One region of the Desulfovibrio simplex genome, then DNA from elsewhere that is predicted to be linked to it. Evidence: riboswitches for the same ligand, from Rfam matches in the RefSeq annotation. Region 1 holds a riboswitch; each other region holds the start of a gene.
The links. A riboswitch is a leader RNA that binds a small molecule or an ion and turns the genes downstream of it on or off. The one in region 1 is predicted to bind cobalamin.

Region 1 (7,092 bases):
TGTCCGTGAAAGTGCTGGACGCCATACGCCAACACGAGGCCAACTACCCGCACCTCTTCCACCTGCGGGAGGCGTTGCTGGCACGCGGCATTGAAGTTATCGACTTTACCGATCCACGCACCTTCGGCTCCAGTGATTGCGAATTTGTTGACGGCTTCCACGGCGGCGAAGTAACCTATGCGCGTATGCTGCGGGATATGGCTGATCGCTGGCCCGCCCTGCTGACCTACGTGAATATGGAAAAAATCAATGCGACCATCCGCGACTGGCGCGGGCACGCCCTGGTTTTTGACCAGCGCCTCACGGACAAGCCGGAAATTGATTTTAACAATTTCAACTGTCCCAAACGTAAACCATAGGCCGCAAACGGCATGACAAGGCCCGGACTTGGCCGCGAGCGACTGACACAGCGCCGAGCCACAGGAGCGCCATCGCCGCGAGGCCTGGCCAGGGATGGGAGCCATGCGCCGGAACACCTCCAGTTGTACAGCAGAGCCCCAGGGCTCCGCTCAAAACAGTATGCCTGCCCGCAGGGCCGCGTTGACGGCCCTGCGGGTTCACACTCTTTGCGGCCCACACGCGAACGGGCAACTGCGCGATCACAACCCGCGACCTTTCGACCCGCGCGAATCAAGCTCGCATAATCTCGGCCCGCATGACGGCCCGCACGGCTTTGCCCCGAGCGCTTCCGGCATGTCCGCCACCTTTCCGGATGCAGGGTTTTCGGGCGGTTCTGACGTGCCTGCAGCCCAAAGGGGCGCAACTGTTTCGGGAACCTCAGCCCCGCGTACCGCTCCTCCGCGCACTTCTCTTCAGGATGCGGCAATTCCGGGCGCTTCTGCCCTGCGCGCCGCCGTTCCAAGCGCTTCAGCCCTGGCCATCTCTTGTCTGCGCGCCCTTGCGCTGGGGGGCTTTCTCCTCTGCGCAGCCGCCTTGGGAGGCATGACGCCACGCACGGCTCTGGCTGCGGCGGCCTCCATTCCCACACCGACCAACACCGAGCCCACCGTCACGGTGCCCACAGTTCAGGCGCCTGTTGTTCAAGCTCCCACGGTACAGGCTCCCACGGTGCAGGCTCCGGCCCTGCAAGCTCCCGGCGGCGGGCAAAGGCCGGGTTGGGCGGGCAGCGCCCAGCCAGCAGAAAATGGCCAGCCCGCCAGAGGGCGCGAAATAATGGGATTTCTTTTTGGCGGCCAACTCTCAGAAGCTGAAGCGGCCACGCTGCAACAACAAGGCGGCCAGCCAGGGCAAAAGAGCAACGGCCATTCAGGTACGGCTCCTGCCGCTCCTGGGCAGGCCCCGACCCTTTCGCCAATGCCTGTGCCGCCGCCCGCGCCTGTGGCCCCAACACCTGCCGCGCACGCTCCCGCCAGTCCCAGAAATCCCGCTGCTGACGGCCTGCAGCCCCAGTCGCCGGAAGCCCAGTTGCGCCAGCAGCAGTTGAATCAGGAGCGTGAACGCCAGCGGCAGGAACGGGGACGCCAGGCTACGCAGCGCGCGCCGCGCGCCAAGGCCGCCGACAATAAAAAAGAGGCGGCTCCTGCGGCGCATGCCCCCAAAACGCCAGAGGCTGCTTCCGCGCCCCACGTCCCCACAAATGACGGGCACGAAACAACCAGGAAGGGGGAAAAACCGGAAAGTTCAGTTACCCCCGGCAGCCCTGAGGCTCAGGCCAATGAGGCCTATCAGAAGGGCGACTACGCCCGGGCTCACGCCATCTGGCAGCAGATGGCGGAGAGCGGCGACGGCCAGGCCATGAACAACCTTGGGGTGCTTTTTGACCTCGGCCAGGGCGTGGACCTGGACGAAGGGCGCGCGCTCTACTGGTTTGCCCGCTCCGCTTCAGCGGGGAACCCTTCCGGCATGAGCAACTACGGGCGCATGCTGGAACAGGGGCGCGCCATTGACGCCAACCCCGAAGAAGCCGCCCGCTGGTTTGACCTCGCAGCCCGGCAGGGACAACCCGAGGCCCAGTACAATCTCGGCCTCATGTATGAGAGCGGGCACGGCGTACAGCAAGACCACAAGGCGGCCGCTGCCTGGTACAGTCGTGCGGCGGCGCAGCAGCAGACCGACGCCCTGGCCCGCCTCGGCCATCTTTACCGCACAGGCCAGGGGGTGGAAAAAAATCAGGCGCGCGCCACCCTTCTGCTCTATGCGGCTGCCATGCGCGGGTCCATCCACGCCATGAAGGAACTGGAAGACATGGCCGGGCCTTCCGCCTCACGTCCCGGCGCCGTGCTTTTCGGGCTGCGCCTGGACACCGCCACCCGGCCCGCCATGCGCGATGCGCTCGCCAAGGCGGGCATGCGCGCATCCCGCCAGGACGATGCCTATATCTGCGACACCTACACGCCCGGCGCGCTTGTGCCCGGCGCGCGGCAGGCGGCCTTTTGCTACGGACCCGGCCGCCCCTCCCCCCTGGGTTTTGTGGAACTGGAGTACGCCGTGCCGGACAAGGCCACGGCACAGACCATCGTGCGCATGGTCAGTGAACGCTTCGGCGCGCCCTCCGCCGGAGAAAGCGACGACGACCACCTCTGGAACCTCGGCTCCGTTGTTGTGGCCACGCGGTATGAGCCAACGCGCCAGACCATGAGCCTCATGTACATGATTCCCGCCGTCTATCACCTCACCCGCCAGGACTAAACGCAGAGCATTTTATTTTGGGAATGCTTTGTGCTGAAATACTTTGTGGGGGAGGGACCCTTTTGTAAAAGGGTCTCCTCCCCCACGCCCCCACCCCCTAAAACTCTTATTGGTATTTCAGTCTGCTGCAGGGCTGCCCTGGCCAAGGGATGCTGAAACTGCGCTTTTAGAGCATTTTCATTTTGAAATTGCTCTGGCGACTGCGTGAGCAGGCGCCCGCAGCGAAGGCGTAAGCGCAGCTTCAGCCGTTGCCCGCAGGGCTTACGGATGAAGACAGCACCGCTATTTATTTGCGCTGTTAAGCGCCGAAGCATGCGTGTCTTAAACTTTGAGAATGTCCATTCTCAAAGTTAATCTGGTCTAGGGCATTTTAACTTTGAAAAAGTGTGAATGCTCTAACGCTGCACGAAAGTGCAGCGCGCCACAACGTGGCGTGGGTTCAGCCGAGCTTTAGCCGTTGCGACGAAGGAAGCTACGGCTGCCGCAAAGACAGCATTGGTTATCCGTAAGCGGCAAAGACCCGCTAACGGCTACCGCAAATCGCATTTTCCGGCTGAATGAAAACTTTGAAATGTGAAGCATTTCAAAGTTAATCTGCTCTAAGACACCTCACAAGCTCAAAGCTATCCTGCTCTGCCGGCTACGAGTATTAACCGTCATCATTTTTTGCCCTGTCTGCGCTTGACACTGTGGCCGCTGTTATATATCAATTTATCTAGATATTGTGATGAAAAACGGAAAACGGTGAAAATCCGTTGCGGACGCGCCACTGTAACCGGCACAAACCCGCGCCGTGCCACTGTTCATCGACCAGGCCGTCAAAATGTTGGGAATGCCGCAACATCGGTCTGCTCCGGGGACGGGAAGGTACGGCCACGCGCAACGACAAACGCGCAGGGGCCGGAAGCCAGGAGACGCCTCATCACCTGCCGCCATCCGGCGGCAAGGCAGTACTGTCTCGCGTTCAGGCAAGTGCCCGGTCAGGCGTTGTTGCGCCCGGCCAGAGCCGTGCGGCATGGTGATGCCGCACGTCGGTACGGATTGCATCCGTATTGTGAAGTGGCGGCAAGACCGGCAGGTCGCACGCCATTTCAGGTATAAAAGCTCTAGCGTGAAAAAGACTGCCCTTTCAACACCATATGAAAGGAGCAACCATGCGTACCCACATTCTCGGCTTTCCCTCCATGGGCAGGCAGCGTGAGCTGAAACAGGCTCTCGAATCTTTCTGGCGTGGCGACACTTCCGCCCAGGATCTCACCGGCACAGCGCACCAGCTTCAGGAATCCCATTGGGCTATCCAGAGCGAGGCTGGCTTGAGCTACGTGACCACGGGCGATTTTTCCTTCTATGACCGCATGCTGGACACAAGCCTCATGCTTGGGGCCGTGCCTGCCCGCTTTGCCCACTGCGGCAAGGATGCCCTGACGCGCTATTTCGCTCTGGCGCGCGGCGACGCCTCACGCAACATTCCGGCCATGGAGATGACCAAGTGGTTTGACACCAACTACCACTACCTTGTGCCGGAAATTGAAGCCGACGCCGTATGGACGCCCGGCGAACACCCCGTGCTGGAAGCCACCCGGCGCGCCGCCGCCAAAGGCTTCACGCCCAAGGCCGCCATCATAGGCCCCTTCACCTGGCTGGCCCTGGCCAAGGGCCAGAACGGCGCAGATCCGTGGACGCGCCTGAACGAGGTGCTGGCAACCTATACGGCGCTGCTGGAACAGCTGGTTCCCCTCTGCGGCTGCGTGCAGATTGAAGAACCCGTGCTCTGCACCGAACTGTTGCCCGCTCCCGCCGCTGCGCGCTTTGCCGAAGCGTATGCAACGCTCAATGCGGCGGCGGCCCGCGCCGGGTCAGCCAGGCTTTTGCTGGCGACCTACTTCGGCCCGCTGGACCAGCACCTTGCCCTGGCTGCAAACAGCGGCTGCGCGGCCCTGCATATTGACCTTGTGCGCGGCCCCGGCCAGCTGGACGCCGTGCTCGCCGCCCTGCCCGATCACATGGCCCTGTCGCTCGGACTGGTCAACGGACGCAATATCTGGAAGACCGACTACACGCAGGCTGCCCACCTCATAGCCCGCGCCGTGAGCGCCCTTGGCGCGGACCGGGTTCTTCTGGCCTCTTCCTGCTCGCTTTTGCACAGCCCCGTGGACCTTGCGGAAGAAACCGGACTTCCTGCACACATCAAGAACCGCATGGCCTTTGCCGTGCAAAAATGCGGGGAACTGGCGGACCTCAAGGCCATCGCCCAGGGACAGGGCGCGGACATTCTGGCAGCCAACGCCGCTGTGCTGGCCGAGGCTCAAGCCCATGCCGACACGGTTCAGGCAGCGGTGCGTGAGCGCGCCGCCGCCGTGACCCCGGCCATGCTGGCCCGCAAATCCCCGTTCGCCGAACGAAAACAGGCCCAGGCATGGCTGCGTTTGCCGCTTCTGCCCACCACCACCATCGGTTCTTTTCCGCAGACAGACCATATCCGTAAAACTCGGCTGGCCTTCAAGCGCGGGCAAATGACCCAGGCTGACTACGAAACCGCCATCAAGGCGGAGATTGCCTCCTGCATCAAAAAGCAGGAGGAGCTTGGTCTGGACGTTCTCGTGCACGGCGAGGCCGAGCGCAACGATATGGTGGAGTACTTTGGGCAGCAGCTGGGCGGGTTCTGCTTTACGCGCAACGGCTGGGTGCAGAGCTATGGCAGCCGCTGCGTCAAGCCGCCCGTCATCTATGGTGATGTGTACCGCAAAGCGCCCATGACCGTGGCATGGGCGCGCTATGCCCAGTCCCTGACGCAAAAGCCCGTCAAGGGCATGCTCACCGGGCCCGTGACCATCCTCTGCTGGAGCTTTGTGCGCGACGATCTGCCCCGCAGCGAGGTCTGCCGCCAGATCGCCCTGGCCATCCGTGATGAGGTGACCGACCTCGAGGCGGCAGGCATACACATCATCCAGATCGACGAAGCCGCCCTGCGCGAGGGCATGCCCCTTACCGCCGCCGAGGCCGCCGTGTACCTGCAATGGGCGGTGGACGCCTTTCTTCTGGCGTCCACAGGCGTTGAGGACCGCACACAGCTGCATACCCACATGTGCTACAGCGAGTTCAACGCCATCCTGCCCGCCATCGCGCGCATGGATGCCGATGTCATCAGCATCGAATCCAGCCGCAGCGGCATGGAACTGCTGGACGCCTTCACCCGCTTTCACTATGTGGGCGAGGTCGGCCCCGGCGTATATGATATCCACAGCCCGCGCATTCCCACGGCGGACGAGATGGTGCGCTTGCTGCACCTGGCGCTGCAACACATTGACAAAAGCCAGCTTTGGGTCAACCCCGACTGCGGCCTCAAGACGCGACGCTGGGAAGAGGCGTATCCGGCACTGGAAAATATGGTAGCCGCCGCCCTGCGGGTGCGGGTGGATCTGTCTGCCTAGCGTATTGAACGTATGAAATGCCTTGTGGGGGAGGGACCCTCTTTAGACCAGATTACCTTTGAAATGTTTCACATTTCAAAGGTGTCATTCTGCCGGAAATGCGATTTTCGACAGAATCCACGCCACGTTGTGGCGCGCTGCACTCTCGTGCAGCGTTAGAGCATTTAACCTTTTTTAAAGGTTAAATGCTCTAAAAAAGGGTCTCCTCCCCCACGCCCCCACTCCCTGAAACTCTTAGGGTTCCATAGGCAGTAAAATTAATCTGCTCACGCAACCGCTCGCTACATTCTCGCCATAAGGGTCAACAGCTTGGCTATGAGCGGCGAAAGCAGCACAATGGCATAAATGCGCACCAGATGGTACACCATGACCATGGGCGCTTCGCGTCCCGCATCTCCGGCCAGGGCCATGATGGCGTTGAAGCCGCCGGGGCTGGTGGCAAGGTAGGCGCCCTCGGCGCTCATGCCGCCGAACCGCATGCTTATCCAGGAGCAACCCAGGCCGGCGGTAAGAATGATAAAGGTTGAAAGCAGCATGATGGGCCACGTTTCACGCACAACGCTCAGCATGCCGGGGCTGTACATATTGCCAACGATCACGCCCACGCAGCCGTACACCAGATACCTGATCCAGTGCGGCATATACGGCGTGCTGACGGTGCCCAGGCTTTTAAAAATTACCACGGCCACCATGGCCCCGGTCATGGGACCGCCCGGCAGGTCAAAGTAGTCAAAAACCAGGCCTCCGGTCAGGCCCACGGCAAATAGTGTGATCAGGGTCGTCATACATCCTTCCTTCACGCGGCTTCGTAGTCTTTGCACAGGGAGCGTCTCTACGCTGGAGCAGACACCCTTTGAGGTGGTGTACTGCCTGGAAAATGCTGTCTCCGCCCCCCACAGATCAAAAACCTCATTGTATGCTCTATGCCGGAATACAATAAAGGTTTTAGGGGGTGGGGGCGTGGGGGAGGAGACCCTTTTGCAAAAGGGTCTCCTCCCCCACAAAGCATTTC
Region 2 (7,092 bases), 1.3 Mb from region 1:
GAAGATTACCCTGGACACGCGCGACGGGCGCATTGTGAATATTTCCGGTGGCGGCTGCCCGGATGTGCCGTGGCTTGCGCATTGCCTGTGCGGCATGCGGCTGGATGAAGCGCCGGAGCCCCGGAGCCTGGGGCAGACGCTCTGCTGCTACAGCCTGCAAAGGGCCTATGAAGAACTGCGGAGGCAATATCCGTGTGGTATATAACGGGAACTTTGCCTGATAAGGATATGGGGCTTTGCGGGGCTGTAACACAGGCTCCGGCGTCGGTGCGCGACGGCATGCTGCACCTGCCGGACGGAAGCGCCGTCCCCGTGCAGCGCGGCACAGCGGCCCTGGCGGCCACGGCTCTTCTGGCCTGCGAGGCATTGGGCTTTGAACCGCCCCGCCTCCTGCTGGCTGGTGACACCGGTTCCGGAGCGGGCAGCCGCGCCCTTTACGCATGGCTCACGGAGCATGTGGCAAGTCTGGCCCCCAGGGGGATGACATTCCACTACCTTTTCCCGGATGTGGATTGGCACAACCGCGTGCTCATGGCCATACAGGCCTTGCCGTCGCCACCCCTGCTGGTGGCCGACGCGGGCTTCATGTACGTGGCCAAGATGAGCGGTTACGCCGACGTCTACGATCTTTTCACGCCCGACCTGGGCGAAATGGCCTTTCTGGCTGACGAAAAAGCGCCGCACCCTTTTTACACCAGAGGATTTTTACTGGCCGAGGAAGAGGATATTCCCGGTCTGCTGGCCCGCGCCCAGGCGCACGGCAACTGTCCGGCCAACCTCATCATCAAGGGTCGCGCCGATCATATCGTCTGCGAAGGACGCCTTGCCGCGACCATCGAGGAACCCTCGGAACCGGCCATGGAGTGCATCGGCGGTACGGGCGACCTCGTGACGGGCCTTGTGACGGCCCTGCTGGCGGGGGGGATTCCCCTGTGCAGGGCCAGCCTTGCCGCCGCGCGTCTGGCGCGGCTTCTGGCGCGGTACTGTTCTCCCGACCCGGGCACGCAGGTGGCCCAATTGCTGGCCCGGCTGCCCGAGTTTTTGCAGGGACATGCCGAGGCTGTTCTTGCGACGGAGTGAGGCTGTGGTCGCCCCGTCAGCACTGGCGACACCAAAAAAAGACAAAGGCCGCCACGGCGAATGCCTGTGCGCGGCCATCAGCGTCATCTACCCCGAGTTTGCGCTACTCTTCTTCCAGCACCTTGAGTTCAGCGGACAACTGGCCGGAATTGTAGCGCAAAAGAACATAGCCCCCTTGCGCCAGGGCGCCGGGGTTGACCACAATGGTGCGCCCCACGCGGTCTACGGCCCGTGCCTCGTGAATGTGCCCGCACAGGCAGATGTCCGGCTGGGCTTCTTCAAGAAATTCGCGTACCGCGGTGGAGCCCACGTGCACGCCGCCGGGTATGACGTCGCACGCCGTATCCTTGGGCGGGTTGTGCGACACAAGAACGCTGTGCGGATAGGCGCGGGCTTTTTGCCAGCAGGCTTCAAGCCATGCGGCGAAAGCGGATTCAGGAAATTCGCTGGGGGTGCCAAAGGGCGTGAAGGTGGAAGCGCCAACCCCGAAGATGGCCGTGTCCGGCGTGAGTTCGCGCGTTACGGTGTGCAGGTTCCAGCCCTTTTCGCTGAGCCACTGGTCCACTTCAGGGCGGTCCATGTTGCCTATCTGCGCGAGAATCATCGAATTATAGCCGCGTAAGACGTCCATGACCTGTTCCGCCTGCTTGACGCCGCCTGTCACCGTAAGGTCGCCGGTGACGATGATGCCGTCGGCCTGACTCAGTTCAGGAATCTTGGCAAAACGCCCGGTTTCATCATGTATATCGCCAACGGCGATCCAGAGGTAATCCTGGGTGGTAGAGCTTGGCATGGTGGCGTATCCTTTGTTATATTGACGCTGCAATAATGCTGCCATACTTCAGTACATAAGGAAAGGCCCGGCATGAGTGAAAACCCCCCTGTGCAGGCCGTACGGCCGCAATCGCCGGACGCGGTGGCCGTTCGCAAGCAGGCGCTGCGCGAGCGCATGACCAGACTTCGCCGTGAGCAGCCCCCACACCTTGCCAGGGAGCGGGCAGTGGCGGCGCAGGAGAATCTGCTCCGGGCGGACTGCTGGCTTCAGGCAGAGTCAGTGGCGCTTTACGTGGGCGTCAAGGATGAGATTGGCACCAGCCTGTTGCTGGAGGCGGCATGGCGTGAGGGGCGCACCCTCTGGCTGCCGCGTGTGCGGCGCGGACAACCCGGCTTTATGGACTTTGTGGCTTGCGTCAGCCGCGAGCAGTTGCGGCCCGGCCCCTTTGGCCTTGTTGAGCCGGAAGCGGACCTGCCGGGTTTTGGTCCCGAAGATGTGTCAGCTGGCGCGGGCAGGGCCTGCTCTCCGGCGGGCGGCATGACCTTTGCCCCCTCGTTGATGGTGCTGCCCGGTCTGGCTTTTGATCTTAAAGGCGGCCGCCTCGGATACGGCGGCGGGTATTACGACCGGTTTTTACAGGCCGGACTTGCGTGCCCGCGCGTGGGGTTCTGTTTCGATTTTCAGCTTGTCCCTCCCTTGCCCCTGGCCCCCTGGGATCAGCGGGTTCACCATCTATGCACCGAAGAGCGTCTGTTGTGCCTATAAGCTATATCCCATTTGTGTTTCCCGGCCTGGATTCCGTGCGTTGCGCCTTTCAGACCCGCCCCGGCGGCGTGTGCCGTGGAGAGTACGGCGGCGGCAATATTTCCTTCAGTGTGGGGGATGACGCGGCCCTGGTGGCGGCCAACCGTGAGAGCCTGCTGGCGGGTCTGCAGCCCCGGGGTTTGCGCCGTTGGGCGGAGTTGCAGCAGGTGCACGGCGACGTCATGGCCTTTGAGCCGACCCCTGTGGCCTGCGATGCGGTGGCGGTGGAAGAGGGAGACGGCATGGCCACGGCCGAACCCGGCCTGGGCCTGCTTATCAAGACGGCGGACTGCCAGCCCATTTTGCTGGCGCATAAAAGCGGCAGGTACGTGGCGGCCATGCACGCTGGCTGGCGCGGCAACCGCTGCGACTTTCCCCTTACAGGCGTGGTGCGCTTTTGCGAGCGCTACGACCTCAGGCCGCGGGACGTTTTTGCCGTCCGGGGGCCGAGTCTTGGCCCCGGCAAGGCGGAATTCATCAATTTTGACAAGGAATGGGGGCCGCAGTTCGTGCCCTGGTTTGACGAAGAAAGCCGCACCATGGATCTTTGGGGATTGACCCGCCATCAGCTTGCGCAGGCCGGTATTCCGGGACGTAATATTTTTGGTCTGGATATCTGCACAGCCAGCAACAACGACCAGTTTTTCTCTTACCGTTGCGCCAGGGCTTCGGGCCGCCAGGCCAGCATCATCTGGATTCAGAAAAGCTGATGGGTGTTCCGGCATCGGCGTAGACTGGCGGGATGTTTTGGAGCGCCAGGAGGTGTCACCGGCACGTTCGCGGACACACCAAGGGCGCTTCTTTTTCTTCGGGTCAAAGGGTCAGCCGACGCCATTGCCGGGGGCGGGTCGGGTTTCCTCCATCTGTCTTCTGCATTTAAGCCCGGACAGCAAATGGGCCGCTGCTTCCGAAGCGTAATAGGATTCGGCGAGGGCCGCCGTGTGTGTGATATGGCGGTCCTCCAGTAACCCTTTGCGCACGGCGTCCAGCAGCTCGGGCAACAGTTCTCCGGCGAGGTCTCCTGCGGTCTCCAGCAAAAGGTCCATACTTTCTGGGCTGTGTGACAGGTTCCAGGACATGTATGCCAGCTCCATGGCCGTATCAGGGCAGGGGTCCGGTATCTGCTTCCAGAATCCGCTGACCATGCGTCTGCCCAGCGCATTGAAGATATGGGCCATAACCAGAAGCATGTCAGCCCCGGTACGAGCTGCGGCCAGCAGGGGCAGTATGTGCCTGTGCCGCAGCAAGCGTGCCTTGGGCATATTTGCGACAGCTTGCATGACGGAGGCTTTGGCCTGCGCCACATCATGTTCGGCCAGAAGGGCCATACCCAGTTTAAGATCGGCAAGAACGACATCACCCGCCTGGCGCGCGGCATGGTATATCTCCTTGGCCGACGCGGCGCGTCCCAGGCGCATGTTCATGTCTGCCAGGGTGCGAAGCGCCTCGGCCGCGAAGCGTGTCTGGTGGGGAAGGCCGCTTTGTGCCTGTATTGCCGCCTGCTTCAGGTTTTGAACGGCTTGTGAAGCATGGCCGCCGAAACGCAGGCAGCGCAGGCAATGCGCCTTGGCCTCGCTACAGTGTCGTTCTGCTCCATCACGCCGCGCGGTGCGCGCGCTGTTGTTTTCAAGAGCGGACAGCATCTGGGCGGCGCGCGCCTCGGATGTGTGATTTTTGCGGCAAAGGTTTTGTCCCGCCAGAGCTATGGGCGCGTATGCTTCGGGCTGTTTCAGGATGCGGTCTGCCAGGGGCAGAAGCGTTTGCGGCGTGTAGCAGACAAGGTGCCGCCCGTCTGTAAAATGCTGTTGCGTACCACGGCCCCGTGCTTCGGTGAACAGCAGGCCGCCTGAGGCCAGGGCCTGGAAAACGCGCAGGGTCAGTCCGTCAAAAAGGTTTTCATTCAGAACTATTCGGGATTCTGAGAAAATATCAATCATTTCCCTGTTGCCGACGTCCTGGCGGACATGCACGCTGTAGCGCTGCATCAGCAGGTTGAGAATGTTGCTTCTTTTGAGGCGCTGCGGCGTAGTGACCCCCACAAAGGAGATGTCGTACTTTTTGCACGGGGTGGGAGCGCGAAATTCATGCTTCTGGGCGCAGAGCGGCAGCCACGAAGCCCTGATTCCGGCTTTGCGAAGCGTCGATACGGTTTCCATCTGGTCCACGAAGACGTCGTCAAAGACCTTGCAGGCGTGTTCAAGCCAGAACGCGTTGATGCTTGAGTCGATGCAGTATGCCGCCAGACGGGCCTGGCACCGGTGCAGACCGGCAGGGAGTTTTTTCGCGCCAAAAAGTTCCACCAGCACGACATCTACCGGCATATCAAGTTCCGCAAGTGCATCGGTGACGTCTTTTTCCTGGTACGGCGCCAGATCAATCACCGTATGTCCCAGGCTCAGCAGACCTTCTTTGAGAAAAAAACCGTCATACGCGATATTCATGCACGTTCCTTGCTGCGTCGGTGGATAGTTCGCGCATGCTAGCCCGGTGGAAAAACAAAAACAATGGCGCAGGCCGCCCGGCCTGCGGTTTTGGCGAGTCCGCCCGGCATTGACAGGCCTGCCGCCCCCGCCTACAGTAGGCGCGGCAATGGTAGCCGGGTTGCCCGGCTTGAAAAGGGAATCCCGTTAGATGCGGGAGCGGACCCGCCGCCGTAAGGCTCGCCAACCTCGCACCACGCAGTGCCACTGGAAACGGGAAGGCCGGTGAGAGGGAGCCAAGCCGGAAGACCTGCCTTGCCCCATGGCCCCGCTTTTGGCTGGAGCAATTTCACTTTGAAATTGCTCTGGCGATTGCGTGAGCAGACGCCCGCCGCAAAGGTGCACGCGCAGCTTCAGTCGTTGCCCGCAGGGCTTGCCTGAACCGTTGACGGAATCGTCTTACGGGTCAGGACAGCAGCGCTACGAATGAAGACAGCACTATCATTTACTTGCGCGGTTAAGCGCCAAGGCGAGCGTATCTTGAACTTTGAGAATGTACATTCTCAAAGTTGATCTGCTCCAGGGTGCATGGCAGCGGCATGAGCCGCCACGGCAACGGGACTTTGTCGGCAGGACTGAGGAAATACGGGCCTCTTCCTTCATGAAGCAACATCTGTTTCATGCGGGAAGAGGCCTTTTTTATGCCCATGCGCCCCGCGCTGGGTCTTCAAAGGGCGGGCATGACCGCGACATCACATTCCTCCTCTCCCTCCGGGTTGTCATCCGTGCGCCTGTGGCCCGCGTTCGCGGCTTTGGCGACGCTGTGGCTTGTTTCCCTGCCTCTGGCCTGTCTGCCCGGCCCGGTTCCGCTGGCGGCTGGTCAGGTTTTTCACGCTCTGGCGGTGCAACTCGGGCTGGCCGCGCCACCACAGGATACGTCGCTCATGCTGGTGGTGGGGCAGATACGCCTTGCCCGCGTGTGCCTTGCGACCCTGTGCGGCGGCGCTTTGGCCGTGGCGGGTGTGGCCCTGCAAGGGGTCTTGCGCAACCCTCTGGCCGACCCTTTTACTCTGGGGATTTCGGCGGGCGCGGCGTGCGGGGCAAGCATTGCCATTGCCCTTGGCGGCGTTGCGGGCAGAGCCCTGAGCGGACTTTTGGCGGCAGTGCATCTTTCCCTGCCGGGACCGGCGGCTCTGGTGGCCCCGGCGGCTCTGGCGGGCGCGCTGCTGGCCCTGGCCGGAGCCTTGTGGCTCGGCAGGGGCGACGGCGGCTTCAGGCGCGAGAGCGTCATACTTGCGGGCATTGCCGTGGCGGCCTTTCTGGGGGCGCTGGTGGCATTGATCAAGGCGCTCAATGAAGAATCCGTAACCAGCATTGTTTTCTGGATTATGGGGTCGTTTCAGGGGCGTGGATGGGACAGCCTGCCCCTGTTGCTGGCAACGTTCGTGCCTGGTCTGCTGGCTGTGGCTTTGGGCTGGCGCGCGCTGGACGTACTGACCCTGGGCGACGAGCAGGCCGCCCAGCTCGGGCTGAATGTGGGCCGCGCACGGCTTTGGCTGCTGGCCGGGGCAAGCTGTATGACGGCGGGGTGCGTGGCCGTTGCCGGAGTGATCGGCTTTGTGGGACTGGTGGTGCCGCATGTGCTGCGCCTTGTGCTGGGCTGCGGTCACGGCCCCCTGCTGGCCGGAGCGTTTTTTGGCGGCGGCGTGCTGCTGGTATGGGCCGACGTGCTGGCCCGCAGTGTGCTGGACGGCGGGCAGGAACTGCCCGTGGGCGTGGTTACCGCGCTTCTTGGCGGTCCATTTTTTGCCCTGCTGGTGCGGAGGCGGCCATGAAGCAGAGAACGCACGCGCCCAATATTGCGCCCGCTGGCTCCGAGCCAGAGCAGGCCGCAAGCCAGTTGGTGGAGTCAGCAGGGCAGTTTGCGCAGTCAGCAGATGGTTGTGTGGCGGAACCCGTTGGGGCGTTTGCAGAACCGCCCGCCAGATTTTCCGCCGCACCGTCCGCAGCCAG
Region 3 (7,092 bases), 1.5 Mb from region 1:
TCTTTGCCTACTCCGACTATCCTTTTTGCAAGGAACACATTGAGGAGCATCAAGTCTTTAAAAATAAAATTGTGCTCTTTCGCGAAGCGCTGCTGCAAGGCAAGGCTGACGTGGACCAGAGCCTGCTGGAATTTTTAAAGACATGGCTCATTGAGCATATTCAGGGCATGGATGTGCCTTTTGCCCCTTATGTGGCGCAGCATCACGGCATAGCATTGAAAACGGACGACAGCGCAGCAGAGGGCAAGGACTGAACCTTGACTGCCTGCCGGAACATATAGAGCAGATTAACTTTGAAATGCTTCACGTTTCAAAGTCTTCATTCAGCCGAAAATGCGATTTGCGGTAGCCGTTAGCGGTTCTTTGCCGCTTACGGATAGCAACACAGCCATCGGTAGGTGTCCGTTCACTTAACCAATTGCTGTCTTTGCGGCAGCCGTTGCTTTAGCCGTTGTGACGCAGGCTTCAGCCGTTGCGATGCAGGAAGCTACGGATAAAGCTCGGCCGAATCCACGCCACGTTGTGGCGCGCTGCACTTTCGTGCAGCGTTAGAGCATTTACACTTTTTCAAAGTTAAAATGCTCTAGAGCAGATTAACTTTGAAAATATACATTTTCAAAGTTTGAGGCACGCTCACTTCGGCGTTTAACAGCGCAAATAAATTGCGCTTACGCCTCCGTGGCGGGCGTCTGCTCCCGCATCCGCTAGAGCAATTTCATTATGAAATTGCTCTAAGACGCCATGAATAAAGCCCGCCATTGGCGGGCTTTATTCATGGTCAAATAATGCAACCGAAATACCGCTGCTCTAGCGGGCAGGATTCTCAGGCCTTTCAAGCTCAGCCGCAATGATTTCACGGCTTTTTTTGCTCAAAAGGCGTTGATTGGAGCTTCCCCTGAAAAGCAGCTCCAGATCGCGCAGCTCTTCCATATAAGGGCCGTCAATCAGGAGGTCTGTGAGATCCAGCAGGCGTGCTGTCCAGATGTCATCCTTGCCGCGCCGCCACAATTCTTCAAAGGTATACCCCGTGTAGGTAACCACGGTCTTGCCCTTGCCGCGCACCCCCTGTGCCACTGAGCACAAGGGGGCCGCCTGAGCAAATGGTTCGCCGCCGGAAAGGGTCACCCCCGCAAGCAGGGGATTTTCGTCAAACTGTCTGAGCGCCTCTTCTGCTGAAAAAAGAAAACCGCCCTCAAAGCTGTGGGTCTGCGGATTGTGGCACCCCTTGCAGCGGTGCGGGCAACCCTGGGTAAACAGCACGTATCGCAACCCCGGCCCGTCCACTATGGATTCCTCCACAATGCCGGACAGGCGCATGGGCTGCAAAGACGCATCGTTAGGCATGCTTGACCCTGTCACGCTCCTCAGCGCGTTTGGCATTGTTGAAGCGGTCCAGCGTACCCACAAGATAGCCGGTGATACGGCGGGTGCGTTCAAAAGTCATGCCCTGGCCCACCAATTTCTGCGCGGGTTTCACTTCGTCAAACAAACGCGATTTCATCAACATAGACTTTCTCCTTGCACGTAATGAATAATAAGTATGAGGTTCAGGCGGGCCGCCGGGGCGGCCGCCATAGCAGCAAACAACATGAACCTTTTCAGTTTTGAGAGTATGCACCCTCAAAGTTTTGCGACCGCGCTCCGACTCGGGCATTCCAGTGGCGGACGTTCACACGCGCAGTCGCCGGAGCGGCTTCAGGGCGAATGGCCCTAGCTCCATTTGGGAATATGGGGATACTTTTTGCGCAGTTCATCAAGACGCTCAGGGCTGACGCCTTCGCCTTCCCTGCGGCCGCAGCGCGGGCAGCAGTCATTGATGACGCCCACATATCCGCACAGGGGGTCACGATCAAGCGGATGGTTGACCGATCCGTAGCCCACACCCTGATCGTGCATGAAGCGGATGATGCTTTCAAAGGCTTCAGGGTTTTTGCAGGTATCGCCATCCAGTTCCACATAGGTGATATGCCCCGCGTTGGTCAGCGCATGGTATGGGGCCTCAATCTCGATTTTTCTAAATGCCTTGATAGGGCAGTACACAGGCACATGGAAGGAGTTGGTATAGTAATCCTTGTCCGTAATGCCGGGAATGCTGCCGAACTTGGCTTTATCCAGAGAGACAAAGCGACCGCTGAGGCTTTCCGCCGGGGTGGCGATAAGCGAGAAGTTCAGGCCGGACTTTTCCGACTCGTCATCGCAGCGCTTGCGCATATGGCTGATGATCTCAAGGCCGAGCTTCTGGGACTCTTCACTTTCGCCGTGATGCTTGCCAAGCAGAGATATGAGGGCTTCAGCCAGGCCGATGAAGCCCATGCTGAGCGTACCGTGCTTCAGGACTTCTTCAATGCTGTCGTCCCAGTCCAGCTTTTCGGAGTCAAGCCAGATGCCCTCGCCCATGAGGAAGGGATAGTTGCGCACCTTTTTGGAGCTCTGAATTTTGAGCCGGTGCAAAAGCTGGCGAAAAACCAGATCGATCCTGTCGTCCAGCAGGGCAAAGAATTTTTTGACGTCGCCGTGGGCCTCAAGGCCCAACCGGGGGAGGTTGACCGAGGTAAAGCTCAGGTTGCCGCGTCCGCAGGTCACCTGCCTGTCCTTGTCATAGACGTTGCCGAGAACCCGTGTACGGCAGCCCATATAGGCCACTTCGCTGTTGTAGTCGCCCGGTTTGTAGTACTGCAGGTTGAACGGAGCATCAAGGAAGCTGAAGTTCGGGAACAGCCGCATGGCTGAAACCTCAATGGCCAACTGAAAAAGGTCGTAGTTGGGATCTTCCTTGTTGTAATTGACCCCGGACTTCACCTTGAAAATCTGCACGGGAAAGATGGATGTTTCCCCGTTACCAAGGCCCGCCTTGGTGGCCTTGAGCAGATTTTTGGCCACCATGCGCCCTTCGGCGGAGGTGTCAGTGCCATAGTTGATGGAACTGAAAGGCACCTGTGCCCCTGCGCGCGAGTTCATGGTGTTCAGGTTGTGGATAAGAGCTTCCATGGCCTGATAGGTGCGGCGCTCGGTATATTTCAGGGCTTCTTCGGCGGCATAGGCATGGGCTTCGCCCACCATGGCTTTCTGTTCCGCAGAGGCGACCTGATCCAGCTTGCGGCCAAATTCTTCCATATTGCCAAGGCGCGGGCACAGGTCAACGCTGGCCAGCAGTTTTTCGGTAAAAACCGCTGCATCCCGGGCTTTCATATGCATGGCAATACGTACAAAGGAGGTAAAGGCCCTTTCGTATTCCTTGCGGTACGTTTTAATGACGCCCTCGGCCATGGCAAAGTCGAAGTGCGGCACACTCTGACCGCCGTGCATTTCATTCTGGTTGGCCTGAATGGCTATGCAGGCCAGGGCCGAATAGCTTTCAATGGCGTTGGGCTCGCGCAGATACCCGTGCCCGGTGGAAAAACCGTTTTTAAACAGTGGGATAAGGTCTATCTGGCAGCACGTTTCCGTGAGCATGTAGAAATCTTTATCATGGATATGGATGTCGCCATTGATATGCGCGGCCGAGGCATCCTTGGGCAGAATGTAGTTGTCAATAAAGTACTTGGACCCCTCGGATCCGTACTTGAGCATGGTGCCCATGGCGGTGTCGCCGTCAATATTGGCGTTTTCGCGCTTGATGTCTTCGTGAATGGCCGGGGAATACGTAAGTTTTTTATAGATATCCATGAGATACGATTCCGCGTTGCGGATTTTCGTATGCTCGGCGCGGTACAGGATGTAGGCCTTGGCCGTCTTGGCGTAGTCGTACTGGATCAGCGTTTCTTCAACAAGATCCTGAATTTCCTCAACGTGCTTGAGGCCGCGGGCATCCAGTTTTTTGCACACTTTTTCAGTGACAAACAAAAGGTCTGTAGGGGACATATCCTCACCGCCAACGGCCTGATTGGCCTTGGTAATGGCGTTGAGAATCTTGACGGAATCGAAAGGCACTGCCGTGCCATCGCGCTTGGTGATGCTGGCGGGCATGGAGAAAGACTCCCATAAGAACTGTGAAAACAACTGTGAAAAAGTCCGTTCGCAAAACGAACGAAGGGGACACCGGTAACATATGGGGCGGTAAGTAAACCCAGGGGCAAGCCTGTAGCCGGGAACAGATCGTTCCCGCAAAGGATTGGCCGGCAAAGGCCCCGTGCCGACAATCCGTATCTTGACTGTACAGGGGTATACCCGACAGCCGTTGGGTGTTTTGTTGAAAGCAGGTCTTCCGGCTTGCCGACCGCCTTTCGGCCTTCCCAGGGCATTGCCCCAGTGGCGCATGAAGAAAGGCGGCGTTTGTACGGCTTACGGCGGCGGGTCCGCTCCCGTTTTTCACGGGATTCTCTATTAAGCCCATAGGGCGCTTTCAATGTCTAGAAAATCTCAAAAGAACTGCATCATGTCAATCGGGGTAAGCAAAAAAGACTTCCTAGTCTCGTAGGAACAGTTCAATTTTTATTGATAAATTTTATTATAAAGTGTTCGCTCAGGTCCAAAAAAAGGCCGCAAAAAAGTGTTGGGCGCGAGCTATACCCTGCCCGAAAAATACACTGCCGGAACCGCCATTGAAAGTTCCGCAGCCTTACATGTTTGGCTGATGACTCCCTTGGTGCGGGCTACAATCTAGCGCACTGCCCTGATGATTTCAAGGCTGATCAAACCCTTGGCAACTGCGGATTTGCAGATGCGACCTCTGGAAAACCGCACCATTTGCCATTTTTACCGGGCCATATTTTTTTAAGAAATATTACCAAGAAGCAAAAAATCAATTTCCACTACTCAATTAATTCAGCAGAATAAATGAAATTTACAGGCAAAAAATGATCCTGCCCTACCGCATAAACATGGGCATGTCCGCACTTGTCGAGGACGGACGCCCGCCCCCACCCGGCGCGTACCCGCAGGTCACGCCCGCCCCTGTGCGCGACGCCTCCACATCCACACGCCCGGAACCAAGCAGGACGAACGCCCACGCCCACCCCGCGCAAAGAGTCTCCATGCCTCTCTCCCAACCCGAGGCCGCAGGTCACGCCACCCTGTAATGCCCCCATAAATCAAACGGCTTTTGAGGGAGAATCCTTCCGGTTTTCACCAGCCTGCCGATGCACGCATTGTGAGGTCTTCCACCAGGCGCCGAGTGCAGGTACGTGGTGTGACGAGTTCTGCCCCGTCAGAAAACGCGTTGTCAGGATGCTCCAGGCTGCGCCATTCGCACAGCCAGAAAAGTTCTTCCTTAATCGTGCGCATTGTCCGTTCAGTGACCGCGTTTCCTTTCGGATTATTCTATGGTGAATGCCCGTGCGATGCCTGCTGTCGCGCATTGGCCAAAAACGTAATTCGTCAGCGGTAGTACATGCTCTGAGTGGTTTGATACTCACTGCAAAGGCTTGCCACAGAGCGACCCTGCGCCCCTTCAAGCACAATGCGGGCTTTACTTTTACGGCCCCAGGTCCGGCGTTTCAATTTTCCTTCAGGGCTGGAAGAAAACCACCTTGGCTGCCTTGTTACTGGGGGCAGTATAGGGCACGCACGTCAAAAGCCATGGCCTGTTTTTGGAGCCACAAAAAATAACCTGAAAACAGTTTATAAAATCTGAAACGGTAAAAGCGCATAATGAGGGAAATCAAGGAGAGAATTATGCGCAGACCGTTTAGAATAGGACGCCCAGCTCCCAGCGTTCTGGTGTCTCCCGAAGCAGCTTTGGGCAAGGCTCAGGCCAGTCAATGGCTTTTCAGGCTTCTTGAGCTTCCCATTTCGCTGGACAGCCATTTTTTCTCCTGCCTGCGCTGGTGCGCCAATGGCCTGAAAGGCCTGCCCCCCATGCTTCAAAAACAGATGGCTGCCTACACTAACCGCAGTCGTATGCATACCAGCCTCCGTCACGCTGTGGCGGAGCTACAAACTGTTCCTGAAAAACGCCTTGATGACACGCTGGAAGAATTTGCAGAAGACAACGCATGGTTTCAAGCGCAGTTCAAACTGTGCCTGCAGTCGTTTATTTCTGACCATTTTCCCAGTGATGATTCGCTGAAATCATGTGCCAGACCGCTGCAAAAAATCCAAAAGTTTTTTGGTTTGAGCAACGATGCCATGAAACTGTGCTCCCTTGCATTTTTGACAGGAAATTTCAGGGCAGCAGAAAACTATTTTGAAGACACCCTGCATATTCAGTCTTTCGATGCTCGGCGCACACTAAGCTACATGTTGGATATTACGGCAACTGTTTGCAAAGACACAATATCACAGCTTTCAGACATGGGCATACTTGATGTCAACTCTTCAAGTATAAGGCTTTGTGACAACATTAATGCAATATGGCAAAAATGTGACGAAGTTTCATTGAAAAAGGTATTTTGCCAGCCTTTACGCGGCAAATCACTGCCAATTCATGAATTCAATATTGCAGATGAAGATAAAAGTCATGTACTGCGCTTGTTACGCCGACGGAGCAACAGGCCAGTGCACATTTTGCTCTATGGCGCTCCTGGCACTGGCAAAACCAGCTTTGCCCACGCCCTTGCCAGCGAGCTGAATATGAAGGCCTGGGCCGTGCCCTGCAGGGAGGATGATTCTTCCCAAGACAGGCGAACGGCCCTTGCCGCCTGCCTGCGTATGGCCGATTCGCACAAAAACAGCTTTGTTCTTGTGGATGAGGCGGAGCGGCTTCTGGACACATCTATCAGCGTTGACAGAAGTACCTCAACAAAGGCCTGGCTGAACGCATTTTTGGAGCGCCCCAACCAGCGTGTCATTTGGATAAGCAATGATGTTTACCAGATTGATCAGGCCGTGCGGCGACGCTTCAGTTTCAGCATCCATTTTGAAGAGCTGGGCAAGACCGAGCGCCGGCGCATCTGGTTCAGAACCATGCGGCGTCTCCAGGTTGAAGGCCGCATCCCCCCCGAAACTGTTCAGGCATTATCCGAGCAATACCCTACGCAGGTTGCCGTTATAGAGCATGCCCTGCGCGAGGCCAAGGCGATTGCCCCGCGCAAGGGTTTCGCCGCCTGCGTGGAGCGCACCTTACGGGCCCATGTAACCTTGACCCATGGTGGAGAAAAACCCAAAAACCGCCACAACGGCAACGCCATATACGACCTCGATGGCGTGTGTACC
Region 4 (7,092 bases), 230 kb from region 1:
CGGCGGGCAAAACAAGAGCCACCCGTGCGGCGGGTGGCTCTTGAGTGATATGCGCCAAAAGCTTTTTCCTGATCGGTGCGGCAGTGCGGCCCATCGTGCCGTCCGGGAAAAGGCGTTTTATCAGGCGGCGTTTACGGCTTTCTGGGTTCCTTGGTCAGGTCGTCGGCGCTTTCCTTGGCGTGGCGCACAAGGATGGCGGCAGCGCCGGGGGTTTCGCCAAGGCCTTTGAGGTGGGTGTCAACCTTGATGCCGGCCTTTTTGAGCTGGGTAGCCCAGGAGTCGTCCTCATCGCCTGCAAGGTCGTTGCGGGCATGGTCGCCCGCCACCAGCATGAGGGGTGCGATCACAACGTGCTTGACCTTGGCGGCCTTGAGCTCCTTGAGCAGGTCTTCAAAGCTGCGCGCGCCTTCCACCGTGGCCATGTGGATGTTTTTGTCAGTGGCCGTGAAAACAGCGCGCACGCCTTCAAAGGCCAGGTCTGCGCGGCCATGGCTCTGGCCGTGGCCCATGAGCACAAGGGCGGTGTTTTTGCCGCGTTGGCTTTTGGTGTCGGCCAGAATGGCGGCCAGAAGTTCCTGGGCGTCAGGCTTGGACTCAAGCATGGGGCGGCCCATAAAAACGGCCTCAAAACGGCCGGGGTTCTTGCTCACGTCAAGCAGCACGGCCCTTTCAAGGGCGGTAAATTCTTCACCGGCCAGAACATGCAGGGACTGCACGCGCACGACCTTTACGCCGTCCTTGGCAAGCTGGGCCATGCCGTCGCTGATGCCGCCCACAGGATGCCCCTGTTCGGCCAGCTTTTTGCGAATGATCTGCGATGTGTAGGCCCAGACCACAGGCGCGCCGGGAAAGGCTTTTTTGAATTCCGCATCCACAGCCTTGAAGGCGGGCTGGGCTTCGGGAACACTGGTGCCGAAAGCTACCAGCAGGATGCCTTCCTTGGGGGCAGCGGCGTCTGCGGCGTAGCTTGTGCCGTGCACGGCAAGCGCCGCGAGCAGCAGCAGGACGAAAAGCAGCGGGCGAAGCCCGACGTGTGACAGGGTGCGCGGCATGGCAACCTCCTCAATTTCGCGTTGAAAGGTTCGCAAAAGGGCTTTGGCCCCGGCGGGTGTTCGGACTTGAGGGCTGTGTGGCCGCACGGCCAGCGCCTTGGTTTCGCCTTCACCGCTTGCGCGATTGGCTGTCAAACGCCGCCCTTCCTGAGCAGGCGAAAAGAAACCTTGTCCCCTCTTACCGCAGCGCGACTGTTTTCGACTTGCACGAAATTCCCCGCCAAAAGACCACAGGACAACAGGGAGCGCCAAATGTCAAGGAGGGCGGGAGGTTGCGCCAGCCGCCACATGTGGGTCCGCACCGGGGCTGCAGCGCGGCTTTCTTGGCCGTTTCGGGCGTATTTTTCCTTGTTCTTCCGGCAAATTTCTGCTACATATGCGACCTCTCTTTAAAAAAGGGAAATCATGTTTGGAGGCTGGACATATGGCAGGCTTGGAAACCGGGCACGAAACCGAAATGAATTTCGAGAGTGCTCTCGAAAACTACCTCACTTCCGATTTTGGCGACCTTGAAGAAGGCTCTATCACCAAGGGCGAAATCGTTCGCGTGGACGAAGACAATGTACTGGTGGACGTGAACTTCAAGTCCGAGGGGCAGATTCCCGCGGCTGAATTTCGCGATGCCGCCGGCAACATGGTCGTTTCCGTGGGCGACAAGGTGGACGTGTACGTTGTTCGCAAGAACGAAAACGACGGCACCATTACCCTTTCTTTTGAAAAGGCCAAACGCATGCAGGTTTTCGACCAGCTCGAAGACGTGCAGGAAAACAACAGGGTCATCACGGGCCACATCGTACGCCGCATCAAGGGCGGCTACACCGTGGACATCGGCGGAGTCGAGGCATTTTTGCCCGGTTCTCATGTGGATCTGCGTCCCGTGCCGGACATGGACGCCCTGGTCAACCAGGAGTTCGAATTCCGCGTGCTCAAGATCAACCGCCGCCGCAGCAATGTCATTGTTTCGCGCCGCGTGCTGCTTGAAGAAGAACGCGATTCCAAGCGCCAGGATCTGCTGCGCACCCTCGAAGAAAACCAGACTGTGCAGGGCAAGGCCAAGAACATCACCGAATACGGCGTGTTCGTCGACCTGGGCGGCCTCGACGGCCTGCTGCACATCACCGATATGAGCTGGAAGCGCATCCGTCATCCCAAGGAAATGATCACCATCGGTCAGGAGCTGACCTTGAAGGTGCTTTCCTTTGACCGCGACAACAACAAGGTCTCCCTGGGCCTCAAGCAGCTCGTGCCCGATCCGTGGCAGGATATTTCCGCCCGCTTCCCCGAAGGTGCCAAGTGCACCGGCAAGGTCACCAACCTCGTCGACTACGGCGCCTTTGTGGAACTGGAAGCCGGCGTTGAAGGTCTTGTGCACATTTCTGAAATGTCCTGGACCCGCAAGCTGCGTCATCCTTCCCAGATGGTCCACACCGGCGACGAAGTCGAAGTGGTCATCCTGGGCGTTGACGGCGACAAGAAGCGCATCAGCCTCGGCATGAAGCAGGTTCGTCCCAATCCCTGGGAACTGGTGGCTGAGCGCTATCCCGAAGGCACCATTCTTGAAGGCGTCATCAAGAACATCACCGAATTCGGCATGTTCATCGGCATTGAAGACGGCATCGACGGCCTCATCCACGTGTCCGACATTTCCTGGACCAAGAAGGTGCGCCATCCCAACGAAATGTACAAGGTCGGCGACACCGTGCAGGCCAAGGTGCTGACCGTTGATCAGGAAAGCGAAAAGTTCACCCTGGGCGTCAAGCAGCTGGTGGACGATCCCTGGGGCCACGTGCCCACCACCTACCCCGTGGGCTGCACCATCAAGGGAACCGTGACCAACATCACCGACTTCGGCCTCTTTGTTGAAGTGGAAGAAGGCATTGAAGGCCTGGTGCATGTTTCCGAGCTGTCCAGCAAGAAGGTCAAGACCCCGGCCGAAATCTACAAGGAAGGCCAGGAAATCCAGGCCAAGGTCATCCACGTCAGCGCTGAAGAGCGCCGCCTTGGCCTGTCCATCAAGCAGATCAAGGACGAAGAAGAACGCCGCAAGCCCAAGGAATTCCATTCCGGGCCGCAGGAATCCGGACAGAGCCTGGGCGACCTGCTCAAGCAGAAGTTCGAAGAAAGCGAAAACGGCTAGTCCGTTTGGCAAACAGTATCAAGGGCGCTTCCACTGGAAGCGCCCTTTTTGTATCATCCGGTTACCGAAACGCCAGTGGCAGGCGGCATTGCCGTTGTGCGCCGCGCCTGAAAGCGCCCGAGGCGTGTTTTTGGGGGGTGCGGCTGTCAGCGCCCGCCTGCCTGTTCTCGTACAAGATGTCGTCACGCAACATGCCGCAGCCCGGATGCAACGTTATGGATAATTTTACACTGTTCGACATGAACATGGTGCTGGATATGCTACCCAACGCCATATTCCTCAAAGACGAGAATCTGCGTTTTGTTTTTGTGAACAAGGCCTATGAAAAAATGTTCGGCGTGCAGCGAGAGGATGTTTTGGGCAAGTCCGTGCTGGAGGTGACCTACCTGCCGGAAGAAGAGCGAAAAATGTACCAGGCCGATGATCTGGCGACCCTGGAGACCCAGGCGTTCAAGCACTATATTTTCAGTTACAGGTTCGCCGACGGCAAGATGCACACCTGCCTGCACTGGAGCGGCGGCTTTACGGACAAAAATAACGTGCGCGGCTTTCTTGGGGTCATTGTGGACATCACGGAGCAGAGCCATACCATAGGCATGCTGCGCAGCCAGCTGAACTCGATGCTCGACAGGGTCAGGCTGGCGGATGAAAGCAGCATGAAGGATTCGCTCACCCAGTTGCAGACCAGAAAATATCTCGATCTCGTGCTGGACAGGTTCGCCAGGGTGGAAAAACGGCCATTCTGCTGTGTCATGCTGGACGTGGACAGATTCAAGGATATCAACGATACGTTCGGGCATCTGGCGGGCGACAGCGTGCTCAGGGAGGTGGGGGCGGCCATCCGCCAGTGCGCGCGCAGCAGCGACATCCTCTGCCGTTATGGCGGGGACGAATTTGTGGTACTGCTGCCGAACTGCGGCCTCAATAATGCCGTGCCCATAGCGGAAAAAATACGCGGCGCTGTGGCCGCAACGGTGTCCAGGCCGGACGGCAAGCCCGTGAGCGTGAGCCTCGGCTGTAGCGAGCACAATGGCCGGGGGGACGGTCTGCAAACGCTGCACGAGGCGGACAAGGCGCTGTATGCGGCAAAGCAGGCTGGTCGTAACCGGGTTTGCGCAGCGCTTCTGTGGTAAGGCGCGGATGCAGTTTACGCGCAGCGGCGGCCGCGGCGGCAGAATTTCACACCAAGGGCGCACGCGGCCGTTTGCGACGGGTATATGACGACACATGGCCCTCCATGGCGCGATACCGCACTTCATGCGGCATGTTATGACCATAAAAACCCGCCCGGCTTTGTCTGAAGCCGGGCGGGTTTCGTATATCCTCTGTGGCCGTTTCATTGCGTGCGGGCAGGCCACCCGCGCGGCAATCCCTTGGTGGCGCCCCGGTCTCGCCAGCCTTCGCCTACCGACGAAGCTTCTGGCCGTCATAGCTGGGCGAGGCCGCTCGCGTAGTCCCAGAGCAGTGTTGAGGCGAAACTGCGCTATTCGGGGAACAGGATTTTTTTCAGAACAGTGTCGATCTTGTCGTCATTTCCGGTGATGGAGTCATAGGCGGTCTGCAGCGAGGCGGGCCATTCTTTGTCGCTGGCGTCGCTCATGAACATTATGAGGTAGTCATGGTCGGCCACCACATCCACGTTCATGAGCATGCCGTTGCTGGTGGTGGTGAAGGTCCAGCCGCCGTCCTCGGAAGGTTCGGGCGCGCTGCCCTTCATCTGGCGTGAAAGCTTGGCTGCAAAATCCTTGTCGGAAAGGTTGCCAGCCTCGCTCTTGGTGTACAGGGCGATGGAAAAGAAAGAGTCTTTCGAGGCCGTTACGGTCACGACGCCGTCTTTTTCCTGAGCGGTGCAGCCGGCGGGTACATCTATGCTGAAATGGGCGAACTTCACTTCCTTGGCCTGAGAAGGCAGGGCCAGGGCCAGAAGAACCAGACAGCAGACGGGGAACATGAGAAACTTTTTCAGCATTTCGTCCTCCTGAAAAACGGGCATTGCTGGGCAAGCTTTGTCACGCTGTCCGGTATTTGTCCATAAAAAAATATGGCGGAGAAAATTTAGTAAATATAGTGTGTTATACGCTATCTTACAGTAAGAATTTTATGCAGCAGGGGGGCCAGTTCGGGCGTCTTGCTTTTTACTGAAGCGTAGGCGCTGCTGATGTCTTCGGGCCATTCCGCCTTGTTCAGGTCGGTGAACAGCTCCACCACGTGCGCTTCATCAGCCATGACAAGCACATCAAAGGGCACCATGGCGATTTTTACCGTAAAGCCATAGCCGTCTTCGCCCACCTGGCTCACGGGCCCGCCCTTGATGCTGCGGGACAGGTTTTCGGCGTATTCCTTCAAGGAAACGTCCCTGGCGCGGTCGGTTACGTTAATGGTGAAAAAATGGTCTTCATCGTCAAGCACAAAGAGCGCGCCGTCCCGCGTCATGAAGTGGCACGAGTCGGGAATGTCTATGGTCACAAAGGCAAGGTCGTAGGGTTTTGCATGGGCTGGGGCCGCGGCAAAAGCCAGGCTCAGAGCCAGCAGCAAAAAGGTCAGGAAACGCTGGTGCGGCATAATGTGTTCTCCGGGTATGCCCAAGGTGTTTGGGAATGCGTGGTGGGTGTTAGCGTGTCGATCCGCCGGAACTGCTCTGCCCGCTGCGGGCGCAGACGCTTGCGTTGAGGCAGCGCGCGGCGTGCCCGCCCAAGCATGCCTCAATATGCCCGACGTATGCGCGGCTATGCACAGATACGCGCAAGGTGTGCGCAATGCGGGCGGGCACGGCCCATGACGGACTTGTGTCCGCCATGGTGGGCCTGTTGCCCCGCCTTGATAAACGCGCAGTTAAGGAAACGCTGATTAGAGCAATTTAACTTTTAAATTGCTCTAAAGAGCCTCTTGGAAACGCGCAGTTGTTTCGTTTGGCAAGGCGCGATCTTTTTTTGAAGCAGGAGTGGACTCTTCCGTCCTCGACTGTTTCAAAAAAAAGTGAGGCAACGCCGCCAAACGGAATAAATCAGCGTTTCCTTAAAACTGGTATAAAAAGGCCGGGCTGCGCGGGTCGGTCTGGCCGCCGCTGCTGTGCAGGCCCACAAGGGCCGCGAGCCCGCCGATGGAGTCCGCATCCAGGCCGAGCATGGCCGTGAGCCCACGTCCCAGCCAGTTGCCTTCCTTGGGGCGGGTCAGCAGTTTGCGGTCAACGGGCACGCCCGCCTTTTGCGCCAGCCAGCGCTGCGCCTGCTCGCGGCCGCCCATTTCGTCCACAAGACCGAGCCTGAGCGCTTCCTGTCCGGTATAGACCTTGCCGTTGGCCAGCTTGACGACCTGCTCGCGCGGCATTTTGCGGCCCTGGGCCACAATGTCCACAAACTGACTGTACATGTCGTTGAGCACTCCCTGAAAATAGGCGCGCTGTTCGGGCGTCATGGGCCGCATGTATGAGGCGGCGTCTTTGTACGCGCCGACCACAAGGGTTTCCTGCCCCACGCCCACCTTGTCCATAAGGCCCTGGAGCTGGGGCACGTCCATGCGCACGCCGATGGAGCCCGTCACTGTCGAGGGGTTGGCGAACACGCGCTGCCCGGCCATGCTGACCATGAGCCCGCCGGACGCAGCCATGGAGCCCATGCTGACGGCCACGGGCATTTTTTGCGCCACCTCTTTCAGGGCGTCATAGATTTCCTGCGAGGCCGCCGCGCCGCCGCCGGGCGAATCCACACGCACGAGAATGCCCTTGACGGAAGGATTCTGCGCCATCTTGCGCAGCCATTCGAGCGTGGGTTCAGCGGAAAGTATGGGGCCGTTCACCGAGACAAGGGCGATGCGGCCGCCGCCCGTGAAGGAAGTTCCATCATCGCTTGCCTTGACGATAAGGCCGCCAAGCAGGGCCAGAACCAGCATGATGCCGCCCCAGAA

Region 2: another riboswitch for cobalamin. It lies ahead of ACZ5DH_RS07915 (FecCD family ABC transporter permease); the one in region 1 lies ahead of metE (5-methyltetrahydropteroyltriglutamate--homocysteine S-methyltransferase).
Region 3: another riboswitch for cobalamin. It lies ahead of ACZ5DH_RS03980 (anaerobic ribonucleoside triphosphate reductase); the one in region 1 lies ahead of metE (5-methyltetrahydropteroyltriglutamate--homocysteine S-methyltransferase).
Region 4: another riboswitch for cobalamin. It lies ahead of ACZ5DH_RS12375 (sirohydrochlorin cobaltochelatase); the one in region 1 lies ahead of metE (5-methyltetrahydropteroyltriglutamate--homocysteine S-methyltransferase).

The regions. Positions count from the first base shown of each region.
Region 1 is NZ_AP042377.1:3,238,293-3,245,384, reverse strand. It holds gene ACZ5DH_RS13205 (hypothetical protein) at 1-359, shown strand, start outside; gene ACZ5DH_RS13200 (tetratricopeptide repeat protein) at 463-2,649, shown strand; cobalamin riboswitch at 3,333-3,587, shown strand; gene metE (5-methyltetrahydropteroyltriglutamate--homocysteine S-methyltransferase) at 3,804-6,080, shown strand; gene ACZ5DH_RS13190 (AbrB family transcriptional regulator) at 6,362-6,865, opposite strand.
Region 2 is NZ_AP042377.1:1,938,852-1,945,943, reverse strand. It holds gene ACZ5DH_RS07945 (putative Se/S carrier protein) at 1-205, shown strand, start outside; gene ACZ5DH_RS07940 (carbohydrate kinase family protein) at 193-1,080, shown strand; gene ACZ5DH_RS07935 (metallophosphoesterase family protein) at 1,184-1,873, opposite strand; gene ACZ5DH_RS07930 (5-formyltetrahydrofolate cyclo-ligase) at 1,946-2,620, shown strand; gene ACZ5DH_RS07925 (purine nucleoside phosphorylase YfiH/LACC1 family protein) at 2,611-3,369, shown strand; gene ACZ5DH_RS07920 (glycosyltransferase family protein) at 3,481-5,100, opposite strand; cobalamin riboswitch at 5,232-5,411, shown strand; gene ACZ5DH_RS07915 (FecCD family ABC transporter permease) at 5,820-6,914, shown strand; gene ACZ5DH_RS07910 (ABC transporter ATP-binding protein) at 6,911-7,092, shown strand, end outside.
Region 3 is NZ_AP042377.1:960,578-967,669, reverse strand. It holds gene ACZ5DH_RS03995 (bacteriohemerythrin) at 1-254, shown strand, start outside; gene nrdG (anaerobic ribonucleoside-triphosphate reductase activating protein) at 808-1,344, opposite strand; gene nrdD (anaerobic ribonucleoside-triphosphate reductase) at 1,337-1,507, opposite strand; gene ACZ5DH_RS03980 (anaerobic ribonucleoside triphosphate reductase) at 1,711-3,966, opposite strand; cobalamin riboswitch at 4,178-4,359, opposite strand; gene ACZ5DH_RS03975 (hypothetical protein) at 4,567-4,776, shown strand; gene ACZ5DH_RS03970 (hypothetical protein) at 4,797-5,018, shown strand; gene ACZ5DH_RS03965 (AAA family ATPase) at 5,797-7,092, shown strand, end outside.
Region 4 is NZ_AP042377.1:3,007,356-3,014,447, reverse strand. It holds gene ACZ5DH_RS12375 (sirohydrochlorin cobaltochelatase) at 132-1,052, opposite strand; cobalamin riboswitch at 1,087-1,300, opposite strand; gene ACZ5DH_RS12370 (30S ribosomal protein S1) at 1,477-3,189, shown strand; gene ACZ5DH_RS12365 (GGDEF domain-containing protein) at 3,405-4,322, shown strand; gene ACZ5DH_RS12360 (hypothetical protein) at 4,673-5,158, opposite strand; gene ACZ5DH_RS12355 (hypothetical protein) at 5,269-5,751, opposite strand; gene sppA (signal peptide peptidase SppA) at 6,205-7,092, opposite strand, start outside.